Regions from separate parts of the Mesorhizobium sp. C432A genome, predicted to be linked through region 4. Evidence: predicted binding sites of a transcription regulator. Region 4 holds the regulator's gene; each other region holds the start of a gene.

Region 1 (7,491 bases), 2.5 Mb from region 4:
CCCCAGCGGCAGAGTAGGCTTGAATATGGCAAAATTGACGACAGACCGCTGGCGCGCCGGTCGATACCGCAATCAGCCTGTATAACGCTGGAATACCAGCGAAGCGTTGGTGCCGCCGAAGCCGAAGGAGTTGGACAGCGCCACGTCGACCTGGCGATGCCGTGGCGTGTTCGGAACAAGATCGATCGCGGTTTCGCGTTCCGGGTTGTCAAGATTGATGGTGGCTGGCGCGATGTTGTCTCTGATAGCGAGGATCGAAAAGATCGCCTCGGCGGCGCCCGCGGCACCCAGGAGATGGCCGATCGACGACTTGGTCGACGACATCGAGATTTTCGAGGCGGCGTTGCCGACCAGCCGCTCGACGGCGCCGAGTTCGATCGTGTCGGCCATGGTCGAGGTGCCGTGCGCGTTGATGTAGTCGACGTCGGCGGGCGTCAGCTTGGCCCGGTTCAGCGCCGCCGTCATGCAGCGGAAGGCGCCGTCGCCGTCTTCGGCCGGTGCGGTGATGTGATAGGCATCGCCGGTCAGGCCGTAGCCGGTGACCTCGGCATAGATCTTGGCGCCGCGCGCCTTGGCGTGTTCGAGTTCTTCCAGCACCACGACGCCGGCGCCCTCGCCCATGACGAAGCCGTCACGGTCGCGGTCATAGGGACGCGAGGCCTTCTCAGGCGTGTCGTTGCGGTCGGTGGACAGTGCCCGGCAAGCAGCGAAGCCGGCAAGCGATAGTCTGGTCACCGGCGATTCCGCGCCGCCGGCCAGCATCACGTCGGCATCGCCGAAGATGATCAGCCGGGCGGCATCGCCAATGGCGTGCGCGCCGGTCGAGCAGGCGGTGACGACGGCGTGGTTGGGGCCTTTCAGCCCATGCCGGATCGATACCTGGCCAGATACCAGGTTGATAATGTTGCCGGGAATGAAGAATGGACTGATACGGCGCGGTCCGCGCTCTTTCAGGATGATAGCGTTCTCGGCGATGCCCTCGAGGCCGCCAATGCCGGAGCCGATCATGACGCCGGTGGCGCAGCGCTCGGCTTCGGTGCTGGGCTCCCAGCCGGAATCCTTCAGCGCTTCGTCGGCGGCCGCAATCCCGTAAAGGATGAAGTCGCCGATCTTGCGAAGTTCCTTGGGCTCGAGCACGGCTTCGGGATTGAGCGTGCCGTTGGTGCCGTCACCGCGAGGAATGACGTGGGCGATCTTGCAGGCAAGATCTTCCACTTCGAACTCGGTGACGCGCTTGGCGGCGCTGCGGCCGGTCAGAAGTTCCTTCCAGCTGTGCTCGAAGCCCATGCCGAACGGCGAAACCAGGCCAAGGCCCGTGACGACGACACGCCTCATCGCAGGTCCTCCCCGGTGATGACTGCGGATAGTGTCAGGCCGAAGCCTTGTCGATGTACTTCACGGCATCGCCGACGGTCAGGATGGTCTCGGCCGCATCGTCCGGAATCTCGACGCCGAACTCTTCTTCGAAGGCCATGACGAGTTCGACCGTGTCGAGGCTGTCCGCGCCCAGATCATCGATGAAGCTCGCCTGCTCCGTCACCTTGTCGGCATCGACGCCAAGATGTTCGATGACGATCTTCTTGACGCGCTCTGCGGTGTCACTCATTTGGGGCATCCTCGTCTTTTGTTTGTCTGTCTTCGTTAGCGGGCAGAATGCCGCTAATCAAGCTGAAAGATGGTCCTGCCGGAAACGCAACGATGCCGGACCGGTTTTTGCCCGAACCGCCGGGTTGCGGGCCGCATTACACGAAAAATGGCTGAGGTCCAAGGCGAAATGGTCTCTTTTCACAAGCCGGCCATGTCTTCTTATCACCCGGCAATATCCTGTCAGATCATGGCCATGCCACCGTTCACATGGATGGTCTGGCCGGTGACGTAGGCTGCCTCGTTGGAGGCGAGATAGGCGACGGCCGACGCCACTTCAACACTCGTGCCCATGCGGCGCGTCGGGATCGCGGCCATTATCGCGTCTTTCTGCTTGTCGTTGAGCTTGTCGGTCATGGCCGATTCGATAAAGCCCGGGGCGACGCAGTTGACGGTGATGTTGCGGGTGGCGATCTCCTGCGCCAGCGACTTGGAAAAGCCGATCATGCCGGCCTTGGAGGCGCAATAATTGGTCTGGCCAGGATTGCCGGTGACGCCGACCACCGAGGTGATGTTGATGATGCGGCCATGGCGGCGGCGCATCATCGGATGGGTCAGCTCGCGGGTCAGCCGGAACACGGCGGTGAGGTTCACCTCCAGCACGCTGTCCCAATCCGCGTCCGCCATGCGCACGAACAGGCCGTCCTTGGTGATGCCGGCATTGTTGACCAGTATGTCGACGCCTTCGAGTTCGGCTTCGGCCTTCTGGCCAAGCGCCTTGACCTCGTCACGGTCGGCAAGATTGGCCGGGAACAGCTTTACCCGGTCGCCGAGTTCGCCGGCCAGGGTCTCCAGTTTCTCGACGCGGGTGCCGTGCAAGCCGACAATGGCGCCTTGCGCATGCAGCACCCGGGCAATCGCCTCGCCAATGCCGCCCGATGCGCCGGTGACGAGCGCCTTGCGGCCGGTCAGTTCGAACATTTTCGTCTCCTGATCTTAAGAGAACACCCTTCCCACGGGACGGGTTGAATCGCCAGTGGATTATGCAAGCGCGGCCAGCGCCGCCTCGACATCGGCCGGCGTGCCGACGGCCGATGTGGCGATGTCGCGGCTGATCCGCCGCGCCAGGCCGGAAAGCACCTTGCCGGCGCCGATCTCAAAGAGCGTGGCGACGCCATTGGCGCCGAACCACTCCACCGTTTCGCGCCAGCGCACGCGGCCGGTGATCTGCTCGACCAGGCGGCGCGCGATCTCGTCGGGGTCGCTGGTCGGGACTACAGTGACGTTGGAGACGACGGGCACCACCGGTGCATTCTTGGTCACGCCGGCCAGCGCCTCGCGCATGACATCGGCCGCCGGCGCCATCAGCGCCGAATGGAAGGGTGCGGAGACCTGCAGCATCAGCGCCCGCTTGGCGCCCTTTTCGGTGCACAGTTTCGCGGCGAGTTCCACCGCCGCCCTGGCGCCGGAGATCACCAGCTGGCCGCCGCCATTGTCGTTGGCGATCTGGCAGACCTTGCCGGATCCCGTTGCGGCCTCGGTGCAAGCGGCTTCGACGTCGGGCTGTTCCAGTCCGATGATCGCCGCCATAGCGCCCTCGCCGGCCGGCACCGCCGCCTGCATGGCGTTGCCGCGGATGCGCAGCAGCCGGGCGGCATCGGCGACCGAAACGAAACCGGCCGCGGCAAGGGCGGAATATTCGCCGAGCGAATGACCGGCAACGTAGGCAACCTTGTCCTTCAGCGAAAAGCCGCGCGCTTCCAGCGAGCGGATTCCCGCCAGCGAGACCGCCATCAGCGCCGGCTGGGCATTGGCAGTCAGGGTCAGCGCCTCTTCCGGGCCTTCCCAGATCAGTTTCGACAGCTTTTCGCCCAGCGCATCATCGACTTCCTCGAACACCCTGCGTGCCTCGGGGAAGGCGTCGGCGAGGTCCTTGCCCATGCCGACAGCCTGGCTGCCCTGTCCCGGAAAGGTGAATGCGACGGCCATTTGGGCGCTCTCCAGCGGCTGATTTTTCCTGCCTGTGACGCAAGGCGGACCGCCAAGTCAAGCCCGAAGGCGGCATTTCGGCTCTCGCTTGAACCGGAGCTGACCTCGAGTCCCTGTTCCCAAAGGCTTTTTGCCGATCACACCTGATGAAAACCGCTCACGAATCGTTTGCTGGCTCTTCTTATTTTCGCCACAGGCGCTAGCTTTTGCATGACAGTTCTATGACAGAACGGTGGCGCGAGTGGAAATGCGCGTTGCTTGGGCCGGGGGAAGAGACGTGGCTAGGATCAGGAAGGGCGCGACCGTACCCGCGCCACAGTTCTTGGAAGACGATCCGTCCACCGGCTACCTGCCGGGGCGCAGATGGCCGGTCATCCGCTACGGTCTGGTCACGCTGCTTGCCTCCGCCATCCTGGTGTTCGCCATCGAATGGATCGTGCGCGGCGACTTCTTCGGCACGGTCGACTTCTTCCTGCAGCCATTCAAGCCGGGCTGGACCACCATCATTGTCTTTGCATTGGTGCTGATGGGACTGGACGCCGTGCTTGGCCGCAGTCACCAGAGCCTGATGATCGTGGCGCCGCTGACGCTGGCGCTGGCCTTTGTCGGGCATCAGAAGTCGCATTATCTCGGCGATCCGCTCTACCCAACCGATTTTCTTTATTCGCGCCAGATCATGGCACTGATGCCGCTCCTGGTGCGCGAACGGCCCTGGACGGCGCTCGCCATGGCGGTCGGCATCGTCGCCGGCCTGTCGCTGCTGATCTATGGCTGGCGGTTGTGGCGCCGCAAGGTTCCGATCCTCAGCCGCAAAGGGCGGCTGGCGCGGCTGACGCTGGCAGTGCCGCTGCTCGCCTTCTTCGTCTCAATCATGGACTACGCCACCTTCTCGTGGACCCGCGACCGGCTGCAGATCATCCCGATCATGTGGGACCAGAAGGAGAACTACGCCTCCAACGGGTTTGCGCTGGCCTTCGCGCTCAACGTGCCGATGGCGCATGTCTCGGCGCCGGCGGGCTATTCCGACAAGGCGATCGACGCGATCGACAGGCCTGCTGTGGCGGCCTCGGTACCGGATGAGAAACCCGACATCATCGTGGTGATGAGCGAATCTTTCTGGGATCCGACCAAGCTGCCCGGCGTCACAATCACGCCTGACCCGATCCCCAATGTGAGGGCGCTGCGTTCCGGCTATATGTTTTCGCCGGAATTCGGCGGCATGACCGCCAACATCGAATTCGAGGCGCTGACCGGCTTTTCCAATGCCTTCCTGCCGGCGGGCTCGATCCCCTACCAGCAATATGTGCGCACGCCGACGCCGTCGCTGGCGACCTTCCTGAAAAGCGAGGGCTACCGGGCGCGCGCCATCCATCCGGGCACCAACTGGTTCTGGAACAGGGGCGCCGTCTATGCCGATTTCGGCTTCAACGATTTCCGCTCGGAAGAGACGCTGCCGCCACTGGAAAAGCGCGGGCCGCTGGCTTCCGATGCCTCGATGACCGACGAGATCATCGCAGAGGCCGACGCCAGCGAGCGGCCGGTGTTCTTCTTCGCCGTCAGCCTGCAGAACCACGGTCCCTACGAGCCGTACCGCTATTACAATCCGACCCACAAGGTCGCGGCGCCGATCAGCACATGGGCGCGGGAATCGCTGCTCAGCTATGCCGAAGGCTCCGCCGATGCCGATCGCGGCCTCGAGCGGCTGATCGAATGGGCGAAGAAGCGCGACCGGCCGACGGTCATCGCCTTCTTCGGCGACCATCTGCCGCCGCTCGGCCCCGTCTATGTCGAAACCGGTTACCTGAAGGACAATGTCGCGCCGCGCAAGGAACCGACGCCGGCGGCGGCACTGGAGCATCATCAGACGCCGCTGGTCATCTGGTCTAACCGCACCGGTCCGGCGCAGGATATGGGCGCCGTGAGCCCGGCCTTCCTGCCCTACCACATCCTGACAACGGCCGGGATCACGCACCCCTACTACACCGGCTTCCTGGGCGCGCTGCGCGAACGCTATCGCGTCGTCGACCGCAATCTGCTTTTGACACCGTCAGGTGAGGCCACGCCGGACTGGGCGCGGCAGAAGGACGTTGATCCGGCGATCAACGATTACCGCTTGCTGCAATACGACATGATGTTCGGCAAGCGTAAGGCGGCTCCGGACTTCTTCCCCGAAACGATCAACGGTGGTACCCCCGCATACGAGTTGATGCCTGGTCTTTATCCAACCCTGCGACGCCAGGACGCTGTCCGGAGCATGCGTTACCCTTGCCTTCCAGCCAAATTGCTATATAGACGCCCGCAATCTGCCGGTCCTTGCTGGGGGCTGAACGGAGGGCCGGAGGTTTTACCCAAAACCTTCGTGTGAAGCCAGAAGCGCTTCCGCCTCCCGTGTCTCCGCTCTCGACCGTCTCGAAATGCTCCTTTCTTCCCCGCCCCTTCGGGATCAGCGGGTCAGAGAAGTTGCAGAGGCTTTTGCCGCGAGGATCCGGGAGAGAAACGAAGAAAGGCACTGAACCACTATGGCTCTATACGAACATGTGTTCCTTGCCCGGCAGGACCTCTCGCAGCAGCAGGTCGATGCGCTTGTCGAACAGTACAAGGGCGTCATCTCCGCAAATGGCGGGTCCGTCGGCCGGGTCGAGAACTGGGGACTGAAGTCCCTCACCTACCGGGTCAACAAGAACCGGAAGGCTTACTACACGCTTATGGACCTCAACTGCCCGCCGGCAGCGCTCAACGAGATGGAGCGCCAGATGGGCCTGTCCGAGGACGTGCTGCGTTTCCTGACCGTCAAGGTCGAGGCGCATGAGGAAGGCCCGTCGGCCATGATGCAGAAGCGCGAAGAGCGCTCGGAACGCGGCGGCTTCGGCGACCGCGACCGTGGTGATCGTGGTCCGCGCTCGTTCGGCGACCGTGATCGCGGCGACCGTGGCGATCGTCCGCCGCGCTCATTTGGCGACGCCGGTGGCGATCGTGGTCCGCGCCGTCCGCGCGAAGGCGTTGAAGGAGGTGCAGAATAATGGTCGACATCAATCAGATCCCGACCCGGCGCCCGTTCCATCGCCGCCGCAAGACCTGCCCGTTCTCCGGCGCCAACGCGCCCAAGATCGACTACAAGGACGTGCGTCTTCTGCAGCGCTACATTTCCGAGCGCGGCAAGATCGTGCCGTCGCGCATCACCGCCGTCAGCCAGAAGAAGCAGCGCGAACTCGCCAAGGCGATCAAGCGCGCCCGCTTCCTCGGCCTGCTGCCCTACGTGGTTCGCTAAGACTTTCGAGCGGGCGGTTCGCCGCCTGCTTCCTTCTCCCACGGCGACGGGCGCCGCAGGGGTAATTTGATGATGCATGTCGTTGTCCCAAAACCGGGACCACTTTTGGCGACATGCATTGAAATCCCGAGTTGAGCTGAAAAGCCTCTAACTGCCGCGACAGGCAGGACAGCGACACCGGCGCCAAGGCGCTCAGAGCTTCCTGACCTGTTCCATTCAATTCGGCGCCGATCCCGCGGTCGGTGCCAGACGAAGGAACAAGACCATGCAAGTGATTCTTCTCGAACGCGTTTCCCGCCTCGGCCAGATGGGTGATACCGTCAAGGTCAAGGACGGCTTTGCCCGCAACTTCCTCTTGCCGCAGGGCAAGGCGCTGCGCGCCAACGAAGCCAACAAGAAGAAGTTCGAAGGGCAGCGCGCGCAGCTCGAAGCCCGCAACCTCGAGCGCAAGTCGGAAGCCAGCCAGGTTGCCGAAAAGCTCGACGGCAAGAGCTTCATCGCCGTACGTTCGGCCGGCGAGACAGGCCAGCTCTACGGTTCGGTGTCGACCCGCGACATCGCCGACCTGCTGACCGCCGAAGGGTTCTCGGTCAACCGCAACCAGATCCAGCTCAACCAGCCGATCAAGACTATCGGCGTCACCAATGTGG
Region 2 (7,491 bases), 3.0 Mb from region 4:
CCGTCGATCGTCAAGGACCGGCCGATAGCGGGCGACAACGGCAACGGCGTCCTGTTCAAGCTGAACAAGTTCCGTCATTTCTACATGCCGGCCGACGATGTCGCCTTCGCCGACAAGCATCCGCTCGTCGTTTGGCGCGGCGAACTCAACAATCCGATCCGCACCTTGTTGCTGGATGCAGCCCGCAATCTGCCGTTCTGCGATGTCGGCACGCCGAGGGCGACAGCACCTGCGGAATACCGCAAGCCCTATCTCAGCATCGATCAGCAGCGCCGCTACCGCTATATCATCTCGCTCGAAGGCAATGATGTCGCGACCAATCTGAAATGGATCATGAGCTCGAACTCGCTCTGCCTGATGCCGCCGCCGACCTATGAGACCTGGTTCGCGGAAGGGCAGCTCGAGCCCGATGTCCATTATGTGCCGCTGGCGCCCGACTTCAGCGATCTGGCCGAGCGCGTGCACCATCTCGAGAAACATCCGGCCGAGGCCCAGCGCATCGTTGCGGCGGCCAACGCCTATTGCCGCAAATTCGCCGACGAGCGGGCCGAGCAGGCGATCTGCCTGCTCGTGCTCTACAAATATTTCGTGCTCAGCGGCCAGATCGAGACCGATCCGCAGGTCTGGCGGTTTATCGCGGGCTAGCGGCCTCCGGCGCCCTTAAGTCAGATGACGCTGCGGTCCATAACCAGATCGGCCGGGCCGAAGCGGTCCTTCGCGGTGAACTGCTGGTGCCAGTAGGGATAGAGCACCGGCGGCCGGCTGACGGCATCGAGACGCTGGCGTTCATCAAAGGACAGCGTCAGGCTTGCCGCGGCGAGATTGTCTTTCAACTGGGACTCATTGCGTGCGCCGATCACCAGCGAACTGACGGCTGGCCGGCCGAGCAGCCAGGTCAGCGCCACCTGGGCCGCCGAAACGCCGCGTGCCGCACCGATGTCGACCAGCACATCGACGATCCGCCACAGCCGGTCCTCGTCGCGGATCGGCGGTTCCGACCAGCCGCCGATCTGGCGCGCCGTCGGGCTGTCGCGGCGGTATTTTCCCGACAGCAGGCCGCCGGCGAGCGGGCTCCACACCAGCACGCCAAGGCCCTGGTCGACCGAGATCGGCAAGAGCTCATACTCGGCCTCGCGTGCTTCCAGCGTGTAGTGGATCTGCTGGGTGACGAAGCGCGGCTGGTGCTGGCTGTCGCTGATGCCCAGCGCCTTCATGACCTGCCAGCCGGAATAGTTGGAGCAGCCGACATAGCGGATCTTGCCCTGGGCAACCAGCGTGTCGAGCGCGGCGATGGTTTCCTCGAGCGGCGTCGCGCCGTCCCATTCGTGAAGGAAATAGATGTCGATGACATCGGTCCTGAGGCGCTTCAGGCTCTTCTCGCATTCGCGGATCAGATGATGGCGCGACAGGCCTTCGTCATTGGGGCCCTTGCCGATCCGCATGCGCGCTTTGGAGGCGATCAGCACGTCGTTCTTGCGCTTGCCGCCGAGCGCCTCGCCGATGATCTCTTCCGACAGACCGTTGGAATAGACATTGGCGGTGTCGATGAGATTGATGCCGGCATCGATGCAAGTGTCGATGATGCGCGAGGCCTCCGCGAGATCGGAATTGCCGACGGCAGCGAACGGCCCGCTGCCGCCGAAGGTCATGGTTCCCAAGGTCAGCGCCGAAACTTTCAAGCCGGAACGGCCAAGCGTGCGGTATTCCATGTCTGATCCTCGTAGTTTTGGTGGGGAGGCGGTTTTAGCAGGAAAGGGCGGGGAAGCCCGAACGGGTCCGCTATTTGTAGGACAATTTGAGCGGCTTGTCGCCATGCCAGGGCGCTGGATCGGCAATGCCTCGCTGCTTTGCAGTGAAGACCGGCTGGCCGGCGGCTTGCAATAAAACCGTCATTGCCGGCCTATATCAAGTCGGCTCAGGGTTTCATGTCAGCCGGCAAGCGGAGCAGTGGAAATGAATGAGCTAAAGCAGAATTCTGCGGCCAGGGATTGGCTGGAAGCCGAACTCGCCGACACGCTCGACGAGGACTATGAGCTGGAAATCTCGGAGCCGGCGCTGTCGTTGGAGATCGCCAAGATCTACAAGAACGCGCATCCGCCGTCGATCGATCGCATGCAGTATTTCCGCGACCTGATCGGCTTGCAGTCGGAACTGATCAAGCTGCAGTCCTGGGTTGCCTACCACAAGAAGAAGCTAGTGGTGGTTTTCGAGGGCCGTGATTCCGCCGGCAAGGGCGGCGTCATCAAGCGCATCACCCAGCGCCTCAACCCGCGCATCTGCCGCGTCGTGGCGCTGCCGGCGCCGACCGAGCGCGAAAAGTCACAATGGTATTTCCAGCGCTACGTGCCGCATCTGCCGGCCGGCGGCGAGATCGTGCTGTTCGACCGCTCCTGGTACAACCGCTCCGGCGTCGAGCGGGTGATGGGCTTTGCCGAACCCGATCAGGTCGAAGAGTTCTTCCGCGACGTGCCGGAGTTCGAGCGCATGCTGGTCCGCTCCGGCGTCACGCTGGTCAAATACTGGTTCTCGATCACCGACGAGGAACAGCAGATGCGCTTCATGATGCGCATCCACGATCCGATGAAGCAGTGGAAGCTGTCGCCGATGGACCTGCAGTCGCGCGTGCGCTGGGAGCAGTACACCAAGGCCAAGGAAGAGACGTTCGCCCGCACCAACATCCCAGAGGCACCGTGGTACATCGTCGAAGGCAACGACAAGAAGCGGGGGCGGCTGAACTGCATCGACCATCTCCTCAAACAGCTGCCCTATGAGGACGTGCCGCACGAAGAAATCACGCTGCCCGAGCGGGTGTTCAACCCGGAGTACGAGCGCCAGGTCCTGCCGCGCGAGCTTTACGTGCCGGAGAAGTATTGAGCACTTTTCCTTCTCCCCGTTTCACGGGGAGAAGGTGCCCGAAGGGCGGATGAGGGGCAGCGCCGGCATCGGCGAATTCACAGTCGTCGGACGCTGCTAACCTCCAAAAGCAGCGCTGCCCCTCATTGCCTGCCGGGCATTTCTCCCCGTAGAACGGGGAGAAAGAAGCCTGCGCCTGTCACTTCGCCACTACACCCGCTTGATCGTCACATGCGTGGCGAGCGCTGTCGCCACCTGCTCGGTGCACTGGTAACCCAGCTTCAGCATATCCAGCCCGGCAAACAGGCTCTCGCCCCTCCCGAGCAACACTGGCGACACAGCCAGATGCAACTCGTCGATGAGCTTCTCCTTGAGATATTGCCGGATAGTGGAAACGCCGCCGCCGACGCGGACATCCTTGCCGCCGGCCGCAGCCTTTGCTTGTTCGAGCGCGGCGTGGATGCCGCCGGTAACGAAGCGGAAAATGGTGCCGCCTTCCATCACAATGGGGTCGCGCTTGTGATTGGTCAGCACGAAGGTCGGCACGTGATAGGGCGGGTTGTTGCCCCACCAGCCCTTCCAGTTCTCATCCGGCCATTCGCCGCGGATCGGGCCGAACATGTTGCGGCCGAGGATCCAGGCGCCGACATTGTCGAAGCTGCGGACGGTGAACCGGTCGTCCACATCGGTGCTGCCGCCATCCTTGCCGACCATCTCGTGGAAGGTGCGGGTGCCGGTCATCCATTTGTGCAGATCTTCGCCACCAACGCCGAGCGGATTTTGCAGGTCCTGGTCAGGACCGGCGCCGAAACCGTCGAGCGACAAGGTGAAGGCATTGACGCGCAGTTTGGACATGGAAGACTCCCTTTGGTGACCAGTTGTGATTTGCAATCAGTATTCAAACTGATTGCATTTTGCAACTAGTATTTTTAGAGGCAAGCGATCTGTGGAATGCGCAGGGACCTCAAGCCGCCACGCGCTTCGGCATCACCGCAAACGGGCTGAGCCCAAGCCAGATCTGCATCTTGCCGGCGACGTCGAGATCGCCGGTCAGGCTGATCTTGTCGCGTTCCTTGTGAACTGTCGTCAGCCCCATCCAGATCGAGGTCATGGTGCACAGATCGGTCGAGACGTAGAGATCGACGTCGAAGCCCGGATCGTACCAGCAAAGATCGACCTCGCCCTGCTTTTCGACGATCAGCCACCACGATCGTTTTGACGCCGGCAGGTCATGGTACAGGAATTGTATCACGGTGCGCCCGTCCGGCAGCGGACTGGGGTTCAGATTGCGCCGCATGTCCCACATCAGCAGCGACGGATCGAGGTTTTTGAGCGACAGCCTGGCCTCGACCCATTTCTGGCCCCAAAACCCCATCGCCTCGACAACCGGGCGCAAATCCCGGCCCGCCTCGGTCAGCCGGTATTCGAACACGCCCTTCTCGGTCGCGATCTCGGTCCGCTCGACGATGCCGCCGGCCTCGAGGTCCTTGAGCCGTTGCGACAGAAGGGTTGGCGACATTTTCGGCACGCCGCGGCGCAAATCGTTGAAGCGGGTCGATCCCGCCACCAGTTCGCGCAGCAGCACCATGGTCCAGCGTGTGCAGAGCAGCTCGGCGGCCATGGAGAGCGGGCAGAATTGCTTGTAACCGGCTTGTGTCATGTGGTGAGCTCCAAAAGATGTTGCCGGACCTTATTCAGAAAACCTGAGTTCAGCCAGTACAGAAGCTGTACTGGCACCCCCGGTACAGTTCTGTGACTGGAGCGGTCCGGCGCCGCCATGCGAGGCAGCGGTCACGTCACCGGGCAGTCCGGTGCCGATCCATGAGGAGTTGGACAATGACCGTTTACGTGATCGCAGACATCAAGGTGAAGGACGACAAATGGGTGCCGGCCTATGCCGCTTCGGTGCATGACCTCGTCCACAAGCATGGCGGCAAGTATCTCGCCCGCAGCGGCAATGTGAAGACGCTGGAGGGCAAGCCGCTCGACACCAGCCTGATCGCCATCATGGCGTTTCCGTCGGCAAAGGCAGCCGAAGCCTTCACCAACGATCCGCAATACGCTCCGTTTGTGGCGGAGCGTCAGAAGGGCAGCGACAGCCGCTTCCAACTGATCGACGATACCGATCTCGCCGGAACGATTCCTTATTTGCCAAAGGCGTGAGGAAAAGCCGGAACCCGGAGCATCCAGGTTCCGGCTAACCCTTCAGCAGCTGCGCCACTTCCGGCGCGAAGCAGGTGGACGGGTACTCTCACGCGATTTAGTCTTGAACTCGAAAGTCGGTAAACTGAGCAGGCGCGCACGTGACCATTATTTCACTCATTGCAAAACTGTTTGCCAACCGGAACCGCCCGCAGAATAGGCCAGCTCAAGTCCCAGAGCGGGTTTTCCGCAAAGAGGCGAAATTCAAGAAACATGGAGGATTCTTCCAGATCGGACCGACATATCGCGGCGGGTCCCATTGTCTTCAGCTGGAAAACGCCCAAGCTTTGGTGCCGCCATCCCGCATACTGCTCGGGCCGACGGAGTTTGGGGGATACGGCTTTCCTGAGTACCCGGAGACGCCCAGGCTACGGCCTGAAGCGACAGACTATTGCAGGCCACCAAAAGACTTAGAAGATTTTCATTGTTACTGGCTTGTATCCGAGCGCCTGAAGGACGTTCTGCAGTCAGTCGACCCCGATGGGGTCGTGTTTAACGACTGCGACGTATTCTATTTGAGCGGAAAGCCGATCGAACCAAAGCACTACCTTTGCGACATCGTTCGCAAGATTGATGCCGTGGATCTCGAATCGTCGAAGTTTAGGCTTTTGATCGGCGAGAATGGAGGCGTCCACTACGACCGCGCCGGAGGCGCCTGCTTCTATTTCAAGGAGGAGATTGTTGGCGATGCGCATATCTTCAAACAGAAGAACATGGGCATTGTCATTTGCACCCCCAAATTGAGAGAAGCCTGTGTTGAAGCAGGCATCAAGAATCCCGACTTGTTCCAAGACATGTCGGTTTACGGGAGCGGTCGGCTGGATTTCGAAACAAGAAATGTCAAAGAGAGTTATGTGCTGGAGTGAAATTTATCCCTTCAGCATCTGCGCCACTTCCGGCGCGAAGTAAGTCAGGATGCCGTCGCAGCCGGCGCGCTTGAAGGCGAGCAGCGATTCCAGCATCGCTTTCTCGCCGTCGATCCAGCCATTGGCAGCCGCCGCCTTGATCATCGAATATTCGCCCGAAACCTGGTAGGCGAAGGTCGGCATCTGGAACTCGTCCTTCAACCGCCGGATGATGTCGAGATAGGGCAGACCGGGCTTGACCATCAGCATGTCGGCGCCCTCGGCGATGTCCTGCTCGGCCTCGCGCACCGCTTCGTCGGAATTGGCGTGGTCGAGATAGTAGGTCTTCTTGTCACCCTTGAGCAGGCCGGCGGTGCCGACCGCCTCGCGGTAGGGGCCGTAGAAGGCGGAGGCGAATTTCGTCGCATAGGACATGATCGCCACATCCTGAAAACCATTGGCGTCGAGCGCGTCGCGGATGGCGCCGATGCGGCCGTCCATCATGTCGGACGGCGCGATGATGTCGGCGCCGGCCGCCGCCTGGATGACGGCCGCGGCGGTCACCTGTTCCACCGTCTCGTCATTGACGATGATGCCGTCGCGCAAGATGCCGTCATGGCCGTGCGAGGTGAACGGGTCGAGCGCCGCATCGGTGATGATGCCGATCTCCGGCACCGCGTCCTTGATGGCGCGGGTGGCGCGGTTGATGATGTTTTCCGGGTCGAGGATGTGCGATCCCGTCTGGTCGCGCAGGCTGAGTTCAACATTGGGGAAGGTGGCGATCGCCGGAATGCCGAGCTTAGCGGCCCGCTCGGCCTCCTTGACGGCGAGGTCCAGCGACAGGCGGAAGACGCCGGGCATGGCGGCGATCGGCTCGCGCGTGTTCTTGCCGTCGATCACGAAGATCGGCCAGATCAGATCGTTCACCGTAAGCCGGTTTTCCTGCACCAGGCGGCGCGACCAGTCGGCCTTGCGCATGCGCCGCAAGCGGCGGCTGCCGGTGATCTCGTCGACGCTGCGCGCACCGGCGGGCTTTGCCGGTGCGAATTTGTTGCTCGTCGCGGGGGTGAATTTGTTCATCGCAAAAACTCCGGGTCGGGGCGGCTTTTACCACGAGGCCTTGCCGCTGACCAATGCGACACGATTGTGCCAGTCGATAACGCGCTGCTTACGGCTTCGGCGGCCACGCCAGCTCGGGGCCGGTTTTGAAGAACGACACATTGTTGGTGAAGATGCTCTCCGGGGCGAGCCGGATCAGGCGCCCGTCCGGATGGTCGATGTCGGCCACATTGTCGATGAACCAGCGGTTCCAGGTCGCCTCCGGGCCGAGATATTTGTGCAGCAGCCGTTTGAAGCGGTTCGGCGCCATCGCTTCGATGGTGGCGACGCCGCGCAGGCCGAGATGCAGCAGGATGCCGGCCTCATTGTCGAAATGGACGATCTCCACGGCGCAGCGGGTCACGTTCGAGGTGTTTGACAGCACTTGCCCCGGTCGAGCCGAGCAGCCAGATCGCAGCGTCCTCCCAGATGAACCACATCGGCGCGTTGCGCGGCGCGCCGTCAGGCGTCACGGTCGCCAGATTGGCCATCA
Region 3 (7,491 bases), 860 kb from region 4:
ATCTCGAACTCAAATATCCCGAGCAGTCCTCGGTCGCCATCCAGCAGCGGCTGATGGACGATCTGGTGACCGCCGGCGTCAAGGGCATCATGGTCTCGGCCGTCGATCCCAAGACCTCGACCGACGGTCTGAACAAGATCGCGTCGGAAACGGCGCTGTTCACCACCGACTCCGATGCCCCGCAGACCAAGCGCGTTGCCTATATCGGCTCGTCCAATGTCGACGCCGGCAAGCAGGCGGCCGAGATCGCCAAGAAAGCGATGCCGGACGGCGGCAAGTGCCTCGGCTTCGTCGGCCTGCTCGGCGCCGACAATGCCAAGGAACGCATCCAGGGCATGAAGGACGGCCTCGCCGGCAGCAAGATCGAACTGGTGGACGTGCGCGGCGACGACATCGACCAGGCGCGCGCCAAGAAGAATGTCGAGGACGCGCTGGTCGCCAGCCCCGACATCACCTGCATGGTCGGCTTCTATTCCTACAACACGCCGCGCATCTATGAAGCGCTGCGCGACGCCGGCAAGCTCGGCTCGATCACCGTCGTCGGCTTCGATGACGATCCGATCACGCTGGGCGGCGTCAAGGAAGGCACCGTGGCGGCGACCGTCGTGCAGCAGCCCTTCGAATGGGCCTATCAGGGCATGAAGCTGATGGCCGCCTATCTCAAGGGCGACAAATCAGGCATTCCGGAAGGCGGCCTGATCATCATCCCGACCAAGATCATCGGTAAGGACGATGTCGACACCTATGCCGCCAATCTGAAGGCGATGTCCGGAAACTGAGACCACGAGCAGTTGCGCCGGCTCAGGGTTCGCCTTGAGCCGGCGATCGTGTTGACGGGCCGGCCAAGGCCCGTCAGTCTGTAGCCCACCGGCTGCTGGCAAGCCTGATCAAATATGGCGTGATGAATTATTCCGACCCATCCATCGTCGCAACCGCCCCGTTCCTCGGCCTCGAGAACGTGCGCAAGACCTATCCGGGCGTGGTGGCGCTGGACGGCTTTTCCATGGAGGTCAGGCCGGGCGAGGTGATCGGCCTGGTCGGCGAAAACGGCGCCGGCAAATCGACCTTGATGAAGATCCTCGGCGGCGTCACCAGGCCGGACAGCGGCGCCATCACCGTCGACGGCGTTGCGCATGACGGGCTCACCGTCGAAGGCAGCCTGGGGTCGGGCATCGCCTTCGTCCACCAGGAACTCAATCTCTTCGAAAACCTCGATGTTGCCGCCAATATCTTCTTCGGCCGCGAGCCGTTGCGCGGCGGGCCGCTGAGATTGGTCGACCGCGCCAAGCTGCGCGAAATGGTGGCGCCACTGCTGAAGCGCGTCGGCGCCAATTTCTCCGCCGATACGCCGGTTGCCTCGCTGTCGCTGGCGCAGCAGCAGATGGTCGAGATCGCCAAGGCACTGTCGATCAAGGCGCGGCTGGTGATCCTCGACGAGCCGACGTCGAGCCTGCCGCTCGCCGAAACCGACAAGCTGCTCGACGTCATCAAGGCGCTGAAGGCCGATGGCATCAGCGTCATCTTCATTTCGCACCGGCTGCATGAAGTCGAGCGCGTCGCCGACCGCGTCGTGGTGCTGCGCGACGGCATGCTGGCTGGCACCTTGCCGAAGAGCGCCATCAACCACGACCAGATGGTCAAGCTGATGATCGGCCGCATGCTGAAGGAGCGCGAGAAGGCCTCCGAGGCGGCTCGGGCGCCGGGCGCCACGGCGCTCTCGGCCAAAGCCATCCGCACCCCCGCCTACCCTGCCCGGCCGGTCGACCTCGACATCAGGCGCGGTGAAATCCTCGGCCTGGCCGGCCTTGTCGGTTCCGGCCGCACCGAACTGGCGCGGGTGTTCTTCGGCATCGACAGCACGCTTGGCGGTGGGCTCGAACTCGACGGCAAGCCGCTTGTACTGGGTTCGGCGGCCGATGCGGTCGCGCATGGCATTTTCCTGGTTCCGGAAGACCGCAAGCTGACCGGCATTTTGCTTGACCTGTCGATCGCGCAGAACATCTCGCTGCCCAACCTGCCGGCGCATGCGAAGCGTCGACTGGTGTCGGCAAGCTCCGAGGCCGCCACCGCAGAGAAGCAGAAGACGAATCTCGGCATCAAAGCGCCGTCGGTGCAGACGCGCACCGGCACGCTGTCGGGCGGCAACCAGCAGAAGGTGGTGCTGGGCAAATGGCTGGCGATGAACCCGAAGGTGATGATCCTCGATGAGCCGACGCGCGGCATCGATATCGGCGCCAAGGCCGAGATTTACGGGCTGATGCGAGCCTTGGCCGATGCCGGCGTCGCCGTGCTGATGATCTCCAGCGACATGGAAGAGGTGATCGGCGTGTCCGACCGCATCGCCGTCATGCATGAGGGCCAGATCTCGGGCATTCTCGACAAGGAACAATTCAGCCAGGAAAACGTGCTGTTGCTGGCGGTCGGCAAGCCGGCAAACTAGCGGGCTTCAGGCGATTGCCGGTCCGGCGCATTGGGGAGAAGACGATGAGCAAAAAAGATCTCGGCCTGCTGATCCTGATCCTGGCGGTCGGCGCCGTGGTGACCGCCATCAACCCGCGCTTCCTTTTGCCGATCAACCTCGCCAACACCTCGAACCTGATCGGCCTGTTCGGGATCCTCGCCATCGGCCAGGCCTTCGTCATCATTACCGGCGGCATCGAATTGTCGGTGGGATCGCTGGTGGCGCTGCTCGGCACGCTGTTCATCGATTTCATCGCCGTGCGCGACATGCCATGGCCGGTGGCGCTGCCGCTGATCCTGGTGCTGGGCGGCATCATCGGGCTGGCGCATGGCTGGCTGATCACAAGGCTGAAATTGCAGCCCTTCGTGGTGACGCTGTGCGGCCTTTTGATCTATCGCGGGGTCGCCCGTTTCTATACCGCCGACGGCACCGCCGGCTTCGCCTTCGGCCAGAATTTTCCCGAGCTCGAATTCCTCACCGCGGGCCGCAGCTATGGCGTGCCCAACAGCTTCATCGCACTGATCGTCATTTCGATCGTCATGTGGGTGGTGCTGCACCGCTCGGTGTTCGGACGCTACCTCTATGCCATCGGCAAGAACGAAGAGGCGGCGAAATATTCGGGAATTCGCACCGGCCGTGTCGTCATGGCCGCCTATGTCATCTGCGGCGTGCTGACGGCGCTGTCGGCGATCTATTTCGCCATGTACACGCGCTCGATCTCGCCGGCCAGCCACGGCCAGTTCTACGAGCTCTACGCCATTGCCGCCGCCGTTCTCGGCGGCTTCTCGCTGCGCGGCGGCGAAGGCTCGCTGGTCGGCGTCATCCTGGGCACCGTGCTGCTGCAGGAGTTGCAGAACCTGGTCAATCTGCTCGGCATCCCGTCCTCGCTCAACTTCGCGGTGATGGGCGGCGTGATCCTGATCGGCGTGCTGGTCGACCAGCAATGGGGCGTGTTCCGCGCAAGGCGGCTGATGCTCGATGCCAGCCGGAAGACTGTCGCGGCGGAGTAGCGCTACATCACGCCGGATATATCCGAGAAGGCCATCGCATTGCGCAGCACCTCGGCGAAGCGTTCTCCGGCGGCTTCGCGCTGGCCGCCATTGTCGATCGAGGTGACGCCGGAGCCGGACAAAGCGATATTGGCGCTGCGGGCGAGCCGAGCCAGCACTTCGCCGCGCGATTCGCGGCCGCGCTGGGCGAGACGCTCGGCGAGGATTTCCGGCGAGGCGGTGATCTCGACGACAGCCAGATTGGCATAGCGCTCCCGCAGCACCGGGATGACTGCGCGCGAGACATTGGCGACCGCGACATAGCCGTTGGCGATGGACGAGTCGACATCGGCCGGAATGCCGTAGCGCAGGCCGTGCGCCTCCCAGGAAATGGCGAAGGCGCCGTCGGCCTCGGCTTCGACAAAGGCCGCGTCGGCCAGCGTGTCGTGATCCTCGCTTGCCGCATCGCTCGGCCTGGTGATGACCCGGCGGACGAACTCCAGCCTCGTCTCGTCGGCAAACAAGGTGCGGGCATAACCGATTACCGTATCCTTGCCGGCGCCACTCGGGCCGACGACGGCGACAAACACGCCGTTGCGGAGCGGAAAGGCCTCGCTGCTGAGTTCGCGCTCGATCGACGCCGAGACCATCAGGCGACCCGGCGCCCTTGGCGCCAGACAGTGCGCACGACCGGCACATGGTCGTCGACGCGCACACGCACGAGGTCGGCGCGGCGGCCCTGTTCGATGACGCCGCGGTCGTTTAGGCCGATCGCCTCGGCCGGATTCTTCGACACCATCGCAACCGCCTGCGGCAGGGAAATGCCCTCGACGACGTCGCCGAGGAAGAAGGCCGACTGGATCAGGCTGAAGGGAATGTAGTCGGACGACAATATGTCGAGCAGGCCGTCGCCGGCCAGCGTGCGGGCCGAGACATTGCCCGAATGCGAGGAGCCGCGCATGACGTTGGGCGCGCCCATCAGTACGCCGAGCCCGGCATCCTTCGAGGCCTTGGCGGCTTCCAGCGTGGTCGGGAATTCCGCGACGCGCACGCCCTGCTCGATCGCCTCGTCGACATGGCCTGATGTGGCGTCGTCATGGCTCGCCAGCACAATGCCCCGCTCGTTGCAGGCGGCTGATATCGCCACCCGGTTCGGTCCCGAATTCTTCGCCGATTCCGACATCCGCTTTTCGCAGAACAATTGGAAGTCGCGATCGGTCAATTTCAGCTTGCGCTGATAGTAATGGGCGTAGGTCTCGAGATTGACGAACTGACGCTGTCCCGGCGCATGGTCCATCAGCGAGGCCAGCTTGACCCGCTCGTCGCCATCGAAATTGGCGAAAGCCCGCAAGCAATCCGGCGCCGAGACCTCGCAGCGCAGGTGCAGGAAATGGTCGGCCCGCAACCGGTCTTTCGCGACGCTGTCCTCGATCGCGCCGGCGAGCTTGCGGATGTCGTCGGAGGTAATATTCGCGTCCTCGTCCATGCCGACACGCAACGCGTCGAGGACGGTGGTGATGCCGGCGGTGGCCACCTGCGCGTCATGGGCAAGGACGGCGGCGATCGGGTTCCAGCGCACTTTCGGGCGCGGCGCATAGTGGCCTTCGAGATGGTCAGTGTGCAGCTCGACCAGGCCGGGAATGATGTAGTCGCCGCCCATGTCCTCGCCGCCCATGCTCCCGCCGGTGTGGCCGGTGCCGGCGTCGACGCCGGAGATAAAACCGTCGCGCAGCACGAGCGACCCTTCGACGATCTCGTCGGCAAGCACGATGCGGGCGTTGTGGAGAACAGTTTCGGCGGTCATTCAGGCAGTCCTTGCTTACTCGGACGAATTGCGGTCAGGCGGTTTTTCGGGCAGCGCGGCGGCCGAGCGCATGATGCGAAAGCACCATGAACGGAGCGCCCGGTTCGGTTTCGACGAACAGCGTCAGCGCATCCACCAGCACCGGCTGCTGCAGCACATCGGCGAACAGGCTGTCAATTGCCGCGCGCAGACGTTGGCTTTCCTGCGGCCCGGCCCGGCCGGACAGTGTCATGTGGAAGCGAAAGGTCTCAAACACATAGGGATAGCCCCACTGGCAGAGATTGCGGAACTCGGCCGGCTTCAGCGAATCCGGGCTGCGCCGCTCGATCTCGGCCTCGGTGAGCGGCGCGCGAAAACGGTCGAAGCTAAGCACGACATCATCGGCGAAACGGTTGAGCGGCGGCAGCGGGCCTTCCGGCAGCAAAGCGAAGAAACCATCGATCTGGCTGACGACCAGGCGCGGGATGGTGACCGTCGGCGTTGCTTCGGCAAAGGCGTCCAGCGCCGCGCGCAACGAGCTTTCGGTTTCGTTGGCGGCCAACCGGAAGGGCGCTTTCAGCGTCGCATGAAAACCGTAGCGCCGCGCCGATGCGGTGTGAAAGGCGACTTCGGCCGCCGACAGCTCGCCCACCGCCTCGACCGGCCTGGTGGCGGCGCCAAAGGGGTCGCGGCCCAGCCAGTTGGCGGCGATCCGCGCCAGCGGTTCGTCCTGCCTCGGGGTGAAATAAATGGCGTAGCGCATCGAAAATCCTCGTCAGCCCGCTGCCATAGGTGATTTCCATGACGGATTGACGAAGCTTATGCGGGTTTTCGAAGGCAAATCGACCCCATGGATCGTTAGCCGACGATTTTTTCCTGCTGGACCAACAGCTTCCGCCGCAAGCGAAGGCCGATCAGGCCTTCATCAGCCATTCGTGCTCGAGCGCGTTGTGGAACTTCCACGTCCGCTTCGGCCCGGCCATGACGTTAAGGTAATAGAGGTCGTAGCCGTGGCAGGCGGCGCAGGGGTGATAGCCCTTGGGCACCAGCACAACATCGCCGTCCTCGATCGCCATGGCTTCGTCCAGCTCGCGGGCGCCGGTCTTGTCGGCGTCGGTGTAGACGCGCTGGAAGGCAAAACCCTGCGGCGGGTTGAGGCGGTGGTAGTAGGTTTCCTCAAGATAGGATTCGGCCGGCAGATTGTCCTGGTCGTGCTTGTGCGGCGGGTAGCTCGATGTGTGGCCGCCGGGCGTGATGACCTCGACCACCAGCAGCGAGTCGGCGGGCTTGCCCTCGGGCAATATGTTGGTGACGTAGCGCGTGTTGGTGCCTTTGCCCCGAGTCTCCTGGCCGAGGTCGTGGGGTGCGATGACGCGAACGGGCAAGCCGCCGCCCAGGCCCGGCGCCGAGCAGACCGCGAGTTCGAGATCGGTGTCGGCGGTGACCGACCAGTCCGAACCCTCCGCAATATAGACCGACCACGGCTTGCCCTCGAAGGGCGACATGCGCTCGCCGAGCAGGCCGAGTTCCTGGCCGCCGGCCCTTGCCGTGCCCTTGCCGGTGACGAACACCAGGCAGACTTCGCGACCGCCCGTCTTACCCGAGGCGTTTTCGCCGGGCTTCAAACGGTGCAGGTCGAAGCCGACATAGGTCCAGCCGGCGCTTTTGGGCGTGACATGGGCGACGCGGCCATGGCCCTTGTCGGCTTTGACGAGCAGTTTCGACATGTTTTGTCTCTCCTATCGCAAGTCTTCGAGGTCGGCCTCTCAACTTCGTCATCCTAGGGCGAAGCAGGAGCGAAGCTCCGTCGCGAAGACCCTAGGATGACGAAGCGAGGGACGTTCCGCCCAATCACCGACGTAGGCGATACGCCAGGTGTCCAGTGTCCGACCCGCAAGCCCTTCCGAGCCACGGCCGCTTCATTCCTTCGGTTCGGCGTCCGCCTTCGCTTCGCCGGTCTTCGGTCGATCAGGCGCAGCCTTGCTCTCCTCCACCGGCTTGTAAAGGTAGAAGAACTGCCAGACGGCGTAGGCGGCAAAGCCGAGCGCAATGATGCCCCAGAATGGGGTGCCGGAGGCGAATTCTATTCCGGCCCAGATCACGCAGACGGCGACGACGGCAACGCGCCGCCACAGCGGCCGGAAGAACGGGTGCTCGTAATCCTTCATCGGACCGGCTTACGCATTGGGAAAGCCTTGCGTCTCGACCGTGTAGCCGGCCGCCGTCATCACCCGCATCAGCTCCTTGTAACCCACTTG
Region 4 (7,491 bases):
TCTTCAGCGCACCCGGACCGGGAATGGCGCCGGGCGGGCACTTTCCCAGGATGATCATGCCGAGCACTTCGTCCTGCGTCACATCGGTGGTGAGCGCGGTGCCGACGACCTGGCCGTTCTTCATTACGCAGACCCGGTCGGCAAGCTCGAACACGTCGTGAATGTCGTGGCTGATCAGGAAAATGCCGATGCCGTCGGCCTTGAGCTGCTTTACCAGTTCGCCGACCTGCGCCGTCTCCTGCGGCCCAAGCGCGGCCGTCGGTTCGTCCATGATCAGGATGCGGGCGTTGAACAGGATGGCGCGTGCGATCGCCACCGACTGGCGCTGGCCGCCCGATAGCTTGATCACGGGCTCCTTGAAGCGCTGGAAGCGCGGATTGAGCCGGCCCATCACCTTGCGCGCCTCGGCCTCCATGGCGACATCGTCGAGTGTCCCCCACGCGGTCATCAGTTCGCGGCCGAGGAAGAGGTTGGCGGCAGCGTCGACATTGTCGGCCAGCGCAAGCGTCTGGTAGATCGTTTCGATGCCGTATTTCTTGGCGTCGCGCGGATTGGAGATCGAGGCCTCCTGGCCGTTGACCAAGATCTGGCCGGCATCGCGCTTGTAGGCGCCCGACAGGATCTTGATCAGCGTCGACTTACCGGCGCCGTTGTGGCCAAGCAGCGCCACCACTTCGCCCGGGAAAAGATCGATGGACGCATCGTCGACGGCGCGAATGCCACCGAACGCGATCGAGATGTTGCGCATGTCGATCAGTGGCGTACCGGTGGGAGCAGTTTTTTCCATAGTCGTTCCTCCCTAGACGCGCTTGCGGTAGACGGTGTCGAGCCAGACGGCGATGACCAGGACAGCGCCAACGACAATGCTCTGCAGCGGCGAGTCGATGCCGAGCAGCACCATGCCGGATTGCAGCGACTGCATCAGTAGCGCGCCGAGCATGGCGCCCATCACCGTTCCGGCGCCGCCCGCGAGCGACGTGCCGCCGATGACAGCGGCCGCGATCACCAAAAGCTCGTCCAGTGTGCCCAGCGCATTGGTTGACGCATTGAGACGGGCCGACGAGATCGCCGCGCTGATTGCAGCCAGCACACCCATGATCATGAACACCTTCATGGTCACCCAGCGCGTGTTGATGCCGGCGAGTTCCGCAGCCTCCGGATTGCCCCCGATGGCGAAGACATAGCGGCCGAAACGCGTGCGCTTGGTGATGAACGTCATGATGATGCCGACAATCACCGCCATTAGCACCGGTATGGCGATGCCATGCGCGATGAACAGCCCGCCTTCGGGAACGGTGATGCCGTTCTGCTGTGCGTACTGGCGCACGATGCCGATCGGCCATGGATAGGAATTGGCGATCCACACGGCGCCGAGGATGGCCGCGCAAGTGACCACGCCAAGCAAGGTCTCGGCCCAGACGGGGCGCAGTGGAAAGCTGAAGCGCTTGCGCTGTGAGCGACCGTTGAGCAGCGCGAAGGCGACCGCCGCGCAGGCGACGATGCCGACGATCCAGCTGGCAGCGGCGCCAATCGAGCCGCGTGGTCCGCCGCCCATCAGCTGGAAGGTGGCGTCGAGTGGCGCGACCGTGCGCCCGCTGGTGATGAGCCATGCCATGCCACGCCAGACCAGCAGGCCACCAAGCGTCACGATGAAGGCCGGAACCTGCATATAGGCGATGATGAAGCCCTGGAACGCGCCGATCAGCAGACCAAGCACCACGCCGGCGGCAAGCGCGACGACCCAGAGCCAGGGGTTTCCAAGCTGGAAGCCGATGACGCGAATCAGGAATTCGGCCTGTGCCACGCCCATGATCATGCCGATCACGCCTTCGACGGAGCCCACCGAAAGGTCGATGTTGCGCATCACGATGACCAATACCATGCCGGTCGCCATGATCGCGACCGAGGACGTCTGCACCGACAGGTTCCAAAGATTGCGCGGCGTCAGGAAAAGCCCACCCGACAGGATATGTATGCCGACCCAGATGACCAGCAGCGCGCCGACCATGCCGAGCATGCGCGTGTCGAGCTCGGTCGCTTTCAGGAACCGGGCGACCGCGCCGAGTTCAGACGCTCGTGCCGTATCGGCCTGCGGATTTGAGGTCGTGTCGGTCATGATGTCCTCCAGCGGCTTGCCGTCTGGCGCGGATGCCGGACCACAGCCTAGAAGTTTGCCGCCGATGGCGGAAACACACAATTCTCGTAGAGAAAACGCCGCGGCTTGACAGCCGCGGCGCCTCATTTCTTCAAGTCGTCGAGATCAGTTGCAAGCCGCGACGCTGCCGGCGGCGACGCCCGTGCAGACTTCGTCCTTCTTGATCCAGCCGGCGTCGATGACGACGTTGAGGTTGTCCTTGGTGATCGCGACGGGGGTCAGGAACAGCGACTTGACGGTGTTGCCGCCAGGCGTGGTGAAGTCCTTGGCGCCGGCAATGTCGCCCGTCTTCTTGCCATCGGCAAGCTGCGAGGCGATCTCGGCGGCGTTCTTGCCGAGTTCGCGCGCGTCCTTCCACACCGACACCGTCTGCGTGCCGAGCGCGATGCGGTTCAGAGCGGCATGGTCGCCGTCCTGGCCGGAGACCGGAACCGTTCCGGCAAGGCCCTGCGCCGTCAGCGCGGCGACAACGCCGCCGGCGGTGCCGTCATTGGCCGCAACCACGGCATCGACCTTGTTGTCATTGGCGGTCAGGAACTGTTCCATGTTCTTCTGGGCATTGGCCGGCAGCCAGCCATCGGTATAGGCCTCGCCGACATTCTTGATCTTGCCCGAGTCGATGGCTTCCTTGAGCACTTCCATCGAGCCCGAGAACAGGAAATCGGCATTCGGATCCGAGCCCGAGCCCTTGATGAAGACATAGTTGCCTTCGGGCTTCGCCTTGAACACTTCGCGGGCCTGCATGCGGCCGACTTCCTTGTTATCGAAGGTCAGGTAGAAGACGTCCTTGTTCTCGATCAGGCGGTCATAGCCGACGACCGGAATGCCTTCGTCCAGCGCCTTCTGCACCGCCGGGCCGATGGCCGAGGCGTCCTGCGCCAGGATGATCAGCGAGTTGGCGCCCTGCGAGATCAGGCTTTCGACGTCGGTCAGCTGCTTGCCGGGATTGGACTGCGCGTCGGCCGAAATGTACTTGTCGCCGGCAGCCTCGATCGCCGTTTTCATCGCCGCCTCGTCGGTCTTCCAGCGCTCTTCCTGGAAGTTCGACCACGACACGCCGATGACCTTGTCCTTCGCCTGCGCGACCGACATCAGCGCCAGCGACATGGCGACACCCGCCAGCATGGCGGCTGCAAATCTGTTCATCATAATCCTCCCTGCGCCGCGTGCGGCGCGACAAAACTGGCCCGAGGGCCGGCACACAGAGGCCCTATTTTTCGAGCCTCGAAAAAATACTGGTTCAATGATAAGGCGCTGTCAACATCGATTCTGATGGATTCTGATGGCCTTGCCGAATTTTTTCGAGGTCCGCAATAAACAATGACAGGGCTGCCGGCGTCTGCCAATATTTGGCTGGTGCCGTCGAACGCCTTCACTATCATGAGGCGCGAGGAGGCCGGGAGGAAACAAATGTCGGTTGGAATCCGCCACGACGATCTGCGCCGTCGCAACCGTGCCATGGTGATTTCGGCCGTGCGCCGGGCCGGCCAGCCGTCGCGGACCGAGATTGCGGCGACCACCGGCCTCAGCCACTCGACCATATCGGCAATCTCGTCTGATCTGATTCAAGAAGGCGTCCTGATTGAAGGCAAACCTGGCGAGACAGGCGCACTGAAACGCGGCCGGCCGCAGGTCGGCCTTGGCCTCAACCCGGAAGCGGCGGCGGTGATGACCGTCGTGCTGTCGCTCAATTTCCTGTCCGTCACCGTCATCGACTATGCCGGCCACGTCGTCGCCGAGGAACAGCGCCGGCTGGACACGCTGACCAAGCCGCGCGACGAGCTGATTGGCGAATGCGTAGCAATCGTCCGGCGGCGGCTTGAGGATCCCGACCTCGATGTCCAGAGCATCGCCCGCATTGCCATGGGCATCCAGGGCATCACCGATTCGCAGGCGCGCGCCATGCTGTGGTCGCCAATCACGCCACTGACCGACATTGCCTTCGCCGACATGTTGGAAGTGGAATTCGGCATTCCGGCCACCATGGAGAACGACTGCAATATGATGGCGGTGGCGCTGCAATGGCGCCAGCCCGAGCGCTACCGCGACAACTTTATCGCCATCCTCTTGTCGCACGGCATCGGCATGGGACTGGTGCTGAAAGGCGAACTGTTCACCGGCACCCATTCCTCGGGCGGCGAGTTCGGCCACATGATCCACCGTCCGGGCGGCGCGCTCTGCCGCTGCGGGCGGCGCGGCTGCGTCGAGGCCTATGCCGGAAACTACGCCATCTGGCGCAGCGCCAAAATGATGGGCGAGGATGCCGAGCCGGTCGATATCGGCGACGCTGATATGCGCGCACTCGCCGCGCGCGCCCGCGAAACCGATGGCCCGGAGCGCGAAGCCTATCGCAGGGCCGGTGAGGCGCTCGGCTTCGGCCTCGGCAGCCTGTTTGCTCTGATCGATCCGGCACCCGTCGCCATGGTCGGCGTCAGCGCCGCCGCCTTCGACCTGATCGAACCGGCATTGCGCGAAGCGATCGCCCAGACCGCCGGCGGCCAGCACTCGAAATCGATCTCCTTCGACACCGAGCCCAACGAGCTGCCGCTGATCCGCGAAGGCTGCGCCATGCGCGCGCTCGGCTTCGTCGACCAGGAGATTTTCGCGCCGGGCATTCAGGCGAAATCCGGCAAGCATGTCGCCTGAATGGCCGGCAACGGCGCGACGCGCAGCATCCTAGTCTTCCCTGATAGCGTAGCCGGCGCCGCGAATGGTACGGATGACATCCGGCATGCGGCCGTTGTTGACGGCCTTGCGCAGCCGCCCGACATGCACGTCGACGGTTCGCTCGTCTATATAGATCGTCTCGCCCCAGACATTGTCGAGCAGTTGGCTGCGCGAGAACACGCGGCCGGGATGGCGCATCATGAATTCGAGCAGCCGGAACTCGGTCGGTCCGAGCCTGATCTCGCTCTTCTTGCGGTAGACACGGTGCGACTCGCGGTCGAGCACGATGTCGCCGACCTTGAGCACGCTGGACAGCACTTCCGGCTTGGCCCGGCGCAGCAGCGCCTTCACGCGCGCCATGAACTCCGGCGTCGAGAATGGCTTGACCAGATAGTCGTCGGCACCGGTGGACAGGCCGCGCACGCGATCGCTTTCCTCACCGCGCGCGGTCAGCATGATGATCGGCAGCCGCTCGGTTTCGGGCCGCACTCTAAGCCGCCGGCAGAGCTCGATGCCGGAAACAGCGGGCACCATCCAGTCGAGCACCAGGAGATCGGGCACGTTTTCCTGCAGGCGGATCTCGGCCTCGTCGCCGCGTGTCACCACCTCGACGTGATAGCCTTCGGATTCGAGGTTGTAGCGGAGGAGCACGCCTAGCGGCTCCTCGTCCTCCACGACCATGATGCGTGGCGCGATCATAGGCAGTTCACCCTCATCAGGCCGGCGTGGCCATCGCCGTCTCGTCCTGCTTCGGACGATTGGCGGGCAATTGCTGGCCGGTCAGCACATAATACGCATTTTCGGCGATGTTGGTGACATGATCGCCGATGCGCTCAAGATTCTTGGCGCAGAACAAGAGATGCGTGCAGGCGGTGATGTTGCGAGGGTCTTCCATCATGTAGGTCAAGAGCTCACGAAACACGGACGTGTATTTGACGTCGATGCGTTCGTCGTCATTTCTGAGTTTTGCAAGAGCTGCCGCATCGGTGGCGGCATATTCCTCGACGACGCCTTGCACCTGGATCAGCACCAGCTGCGCCATGGCATCGATGGAGTGCGAGAGGTCGCGCGGCGTGACGCTCAAGCCCACGGTGCCGACGCGTTTGGCGATGTTCTTGGCGAGATCGCCGATGCGCTCGAGGTCGCCGGCCATGCGGATCGAGCCGACCACGGCGCGCAGATCGTTGGCCATCGGCTGGCGCTTGGCGATCAGCGTGATGGCGCGGTCGTCCAGTTCGCGCTGGCGCGCATCCATGATGGCGTCGTCGGAAACGACACGCTGTGCCAGCGCATTGTCCGAATTGAGCAGCGCCCTGGTCGAGCCGCTGACCATCGAGCCTGCCAGATCGCCCATGTCGCGGATCAGCTTGCTGATCTGCCCGAGCTCTTCATCGAAGGAGGCGACGGTATGTTCACCCATGATCTTGGTCCTCGTGCCTGAAAATTCACCCGCCGGACGGCTCAGCCGAAGCGGCCGGTAATGTAGTCCTGGGTGCGCTTGTCGTCGGGGTTGGTGAACATCTTGTCGGTGGCGCCCTCCTCGACGAGATAGCCGAGATGGAACATCGCTGTACGCTGCGACACGCGCGCCGCCTGCTGCATCGAGTGGGTGACGATGACGATCGTGTAGTTCTGGCGCAGTTCGTCGATCAGCTCCTCGACACGGGCGGTGGCGATCGGATCGAGCGCCGAGCAGGGCTCGTCCATCAGGATCACCTCCGGCGACACGGCGATGGCGCGCGCGATGCACAGGCGCTGCTGCTGGCCGCCGGACAGGCCGGTGCCGGGCTCCTGCAGGCGGTCCTTGACCTCGTTCCAGATCGCAGCCTTCTTCAGGCTCTGCTCGACGATCTGGTCCATGTCGGACTTGCGCTTGGCCAGCCCATGGATGCGCGGGCCGTAGGCGACGTTCTCGTAGATCGACTTCGGGAACGGGTTGGGTTTCTGGAACACCATGCCGACGCGGGCGCGCAGTTCGACGACATCGATGTTCTTGTCGTAGATGTCGTCTTCATCGAGCGTGATCTTGCCGGTCACCCGCGCCGAATCGATGGTGTCGTTCATGCGGTTGAGGCAGCGCAGGAAGGTCGACTTGCCGCAGCCGGACGGGCCGATCAGCGCCGTCACCTGGTTCTGGCGGACGTCGAGATTGACGTCGAACAACGCCTGCTTCTCGCCGTAGAAGACGCCGACCTTGTCGCCGCGCATCTTGATGACTTCGTTCGACTTGGCGTTCATTTTGTCGCCCACTGCATTCTCAAGGGACTGTTCGGTCATGATGTTCATACCAAATTGCCTTTTTTCTACCAGCGCCGCTCGAACCGGCGCCGAAGCACGATCGCGGTGATGTTCATGGCCATGAGGAAGACGAGCAGGATGATGATGGCGCCGGACATGCGCTCGACAAAAGCGCGCTCAGCCTCGTTTGCCCACATGTAGATCTGCACCGGCAGCGCGGTCGCCGGATCGAAAGGCGTCGTCGGATAATCGGCGACGAAAGCGACCATGCCGATCAAGAGCAGCGGTGCTGTCTCGCCGAGCGCACGCGCCAGGCCGATGATGGTGCCGGTAAGGATGCCTGGGGCGGCAAGCGGCAGGATGTGGTGGAACACCATCTGCATCTTGGAGGCGCCGAGCCCGAGCGCTGCCGAGCGGATCGACGGCGGCAC

What was found. Region 4 encodes PhoB, which activates phosphate uptake and scavenging genes when phosphate is short. Its sites were predicted from a motif close to TGTCATNNANCTGTCAT; they were not measured.
Region 1: NLY33_RS26110 (LTA synthase family protein) is a predicted target of PhoB. The motif match lies at 3,784-3,800, and genes of this name have one in related genera.
Region 2: ppk2 (polyphosphate kinase 2) is a predicted target of PhoB. The motif match lies at 1,877-1,893, and genes of this name have one in related genera.
Region 3: NLY33_RS04280 (DUF1045 domain-containing protein) is a predicted target of PhoB. The motif match lies at 6,035-6,051, and genes of this name have one in related genera.

The regions. Positions count from the first base shown of each region.
Region 1 is NZ_CP100470.1:5,298,829-5,306,319, forward strand. It holds gene fabF (beta-ketoacyl-ACP synthase II) at 73-1,335, opposite strand; gene NLY33_RS26095 (acyl carrier protein) at 1,370-1,606, opposite strand; gene fabG (3-oxoacyl-[acyl-carrier-protein] reductase) at 1,828-2,565, opposite strand; gene fabD (ACP S-malonyltransferase) at 2,626-3,573, opposite strand; gene NLY33_RS26110 (LTA synthase family protein) at 3,851-5,938, shown strand; gene rpsF (30S ribosomal protein S6) at 6,093-6,593, shown strand; gene rpsR (30S ribosomal protein S18) at 6,593-6,841, shown strand; gene rplI (50S ribosomal protein L9) at 7,107-7,491, shown strand, end outside.
Region 2 is NZ_CP100470.1:4,766,481-4,773,971, reverse strand. It holds gene NLY33_RS23425 (glycosyl transferase family 90) at 1-645, shown strand, start outside; gene NLY33_RS23420 (aldo/keto reductase) at 666-1,709, opposite strand; gene ppk2 (polyphosphate kinase 2) at 1,954-2,874, shown strand; gene NLY33_RS23410 (dihydrofolate reductase family protein) at 3,064-3,708, opposite strand; gene NLY33_RS23405 (winged helix-turn-helix transcriptional regulator) at 3,818-4,513, opposite strand; gene NLY33_RS23400 (DUF1330 domain-containing protein) at 4,690-5,016, shown strand; gene NLY33_RS23395 (imm11 family protein) at 5,157-5,921, shown strand; gene hemB (porphobilinogen synthase) at 5,925-6,980, opposite strand; gene NLY33_RS23385 (hypothetical protein) at 7,069-7,362, opposite strand; gene NLY33_RS23380 (pyridoxamine 5'-phosphate oxidase family protein) at 7,322-7,491, opposite strand, start outside.
Region 3 is NZ_CP100470.1:931,262-938,752, forward strand. It holds gene NLY33_RS04255 (sugar-binding protein) at 1-779, shown strand, start outside; gene NLY33_RS04260 (sugar ABC transporter ATP-binding protein) at 902-2,440, shown strand; gene NLY33_RS04265 (ABC transporter permease) at 2,485-3,471, shown strand; gene phnN (phosphonate metabolism protein/1,5-bisphosphokinase (PRPP-forming) PhnN) at 3,474-4,103, opposite strand; gene NLY33_RS04275 (alpha-D-ribose 1-methylphosphonate 5-triphosphate diphosphatase) at 4,100-5,254, opposite strand; gene NLY33_RS04280 (DUF1045 domain-containing protein) at 5,289-5,996, opposite strand; gene iolB (5-deoxy-glucuronate isomerase) at 6,148-6,960, opposite strand; gene NLY33_RS04290 (hypothetical protein) at 7,153-7,401, opposite strand; gene iolE (myo-inosose-2 dehydratase) at 7,411-7,491, opposite strand, start outside.
Region 4 is NZ_CP100470.1:1,795,465-1,802,955, reverse strand. It holds gene NLY33_RS08685 (ATP-binding cassette domain-containing protein) at 1-787, opposite strand, end outside; gene NLY33_RS08680 (sugar ABC transporter permease) at 800-2,116, opposite strand; gene xylF (D-xylose ABC transporter substrate-binding protein) at 2,261-3,301, opposite strand; gene NLY33_RS08670 (ROK family protein) at 3,566-4,801, shown strand; gene phoB (phosphate regulon transcriptional regulator PhoB) at 4,832-5,521, opposite strand; gene phoU (phosphate signaling complex protein PhoU) at 5,538-6,242, opposite strand; gene pstB (phosphate ABC transporter ATP-binding protein PstB) at 6,284-7,108, opposite strand; gene pstA (phosphate ABC transporter permease PstA) at 7,126-7,491, opposite strand, start outside.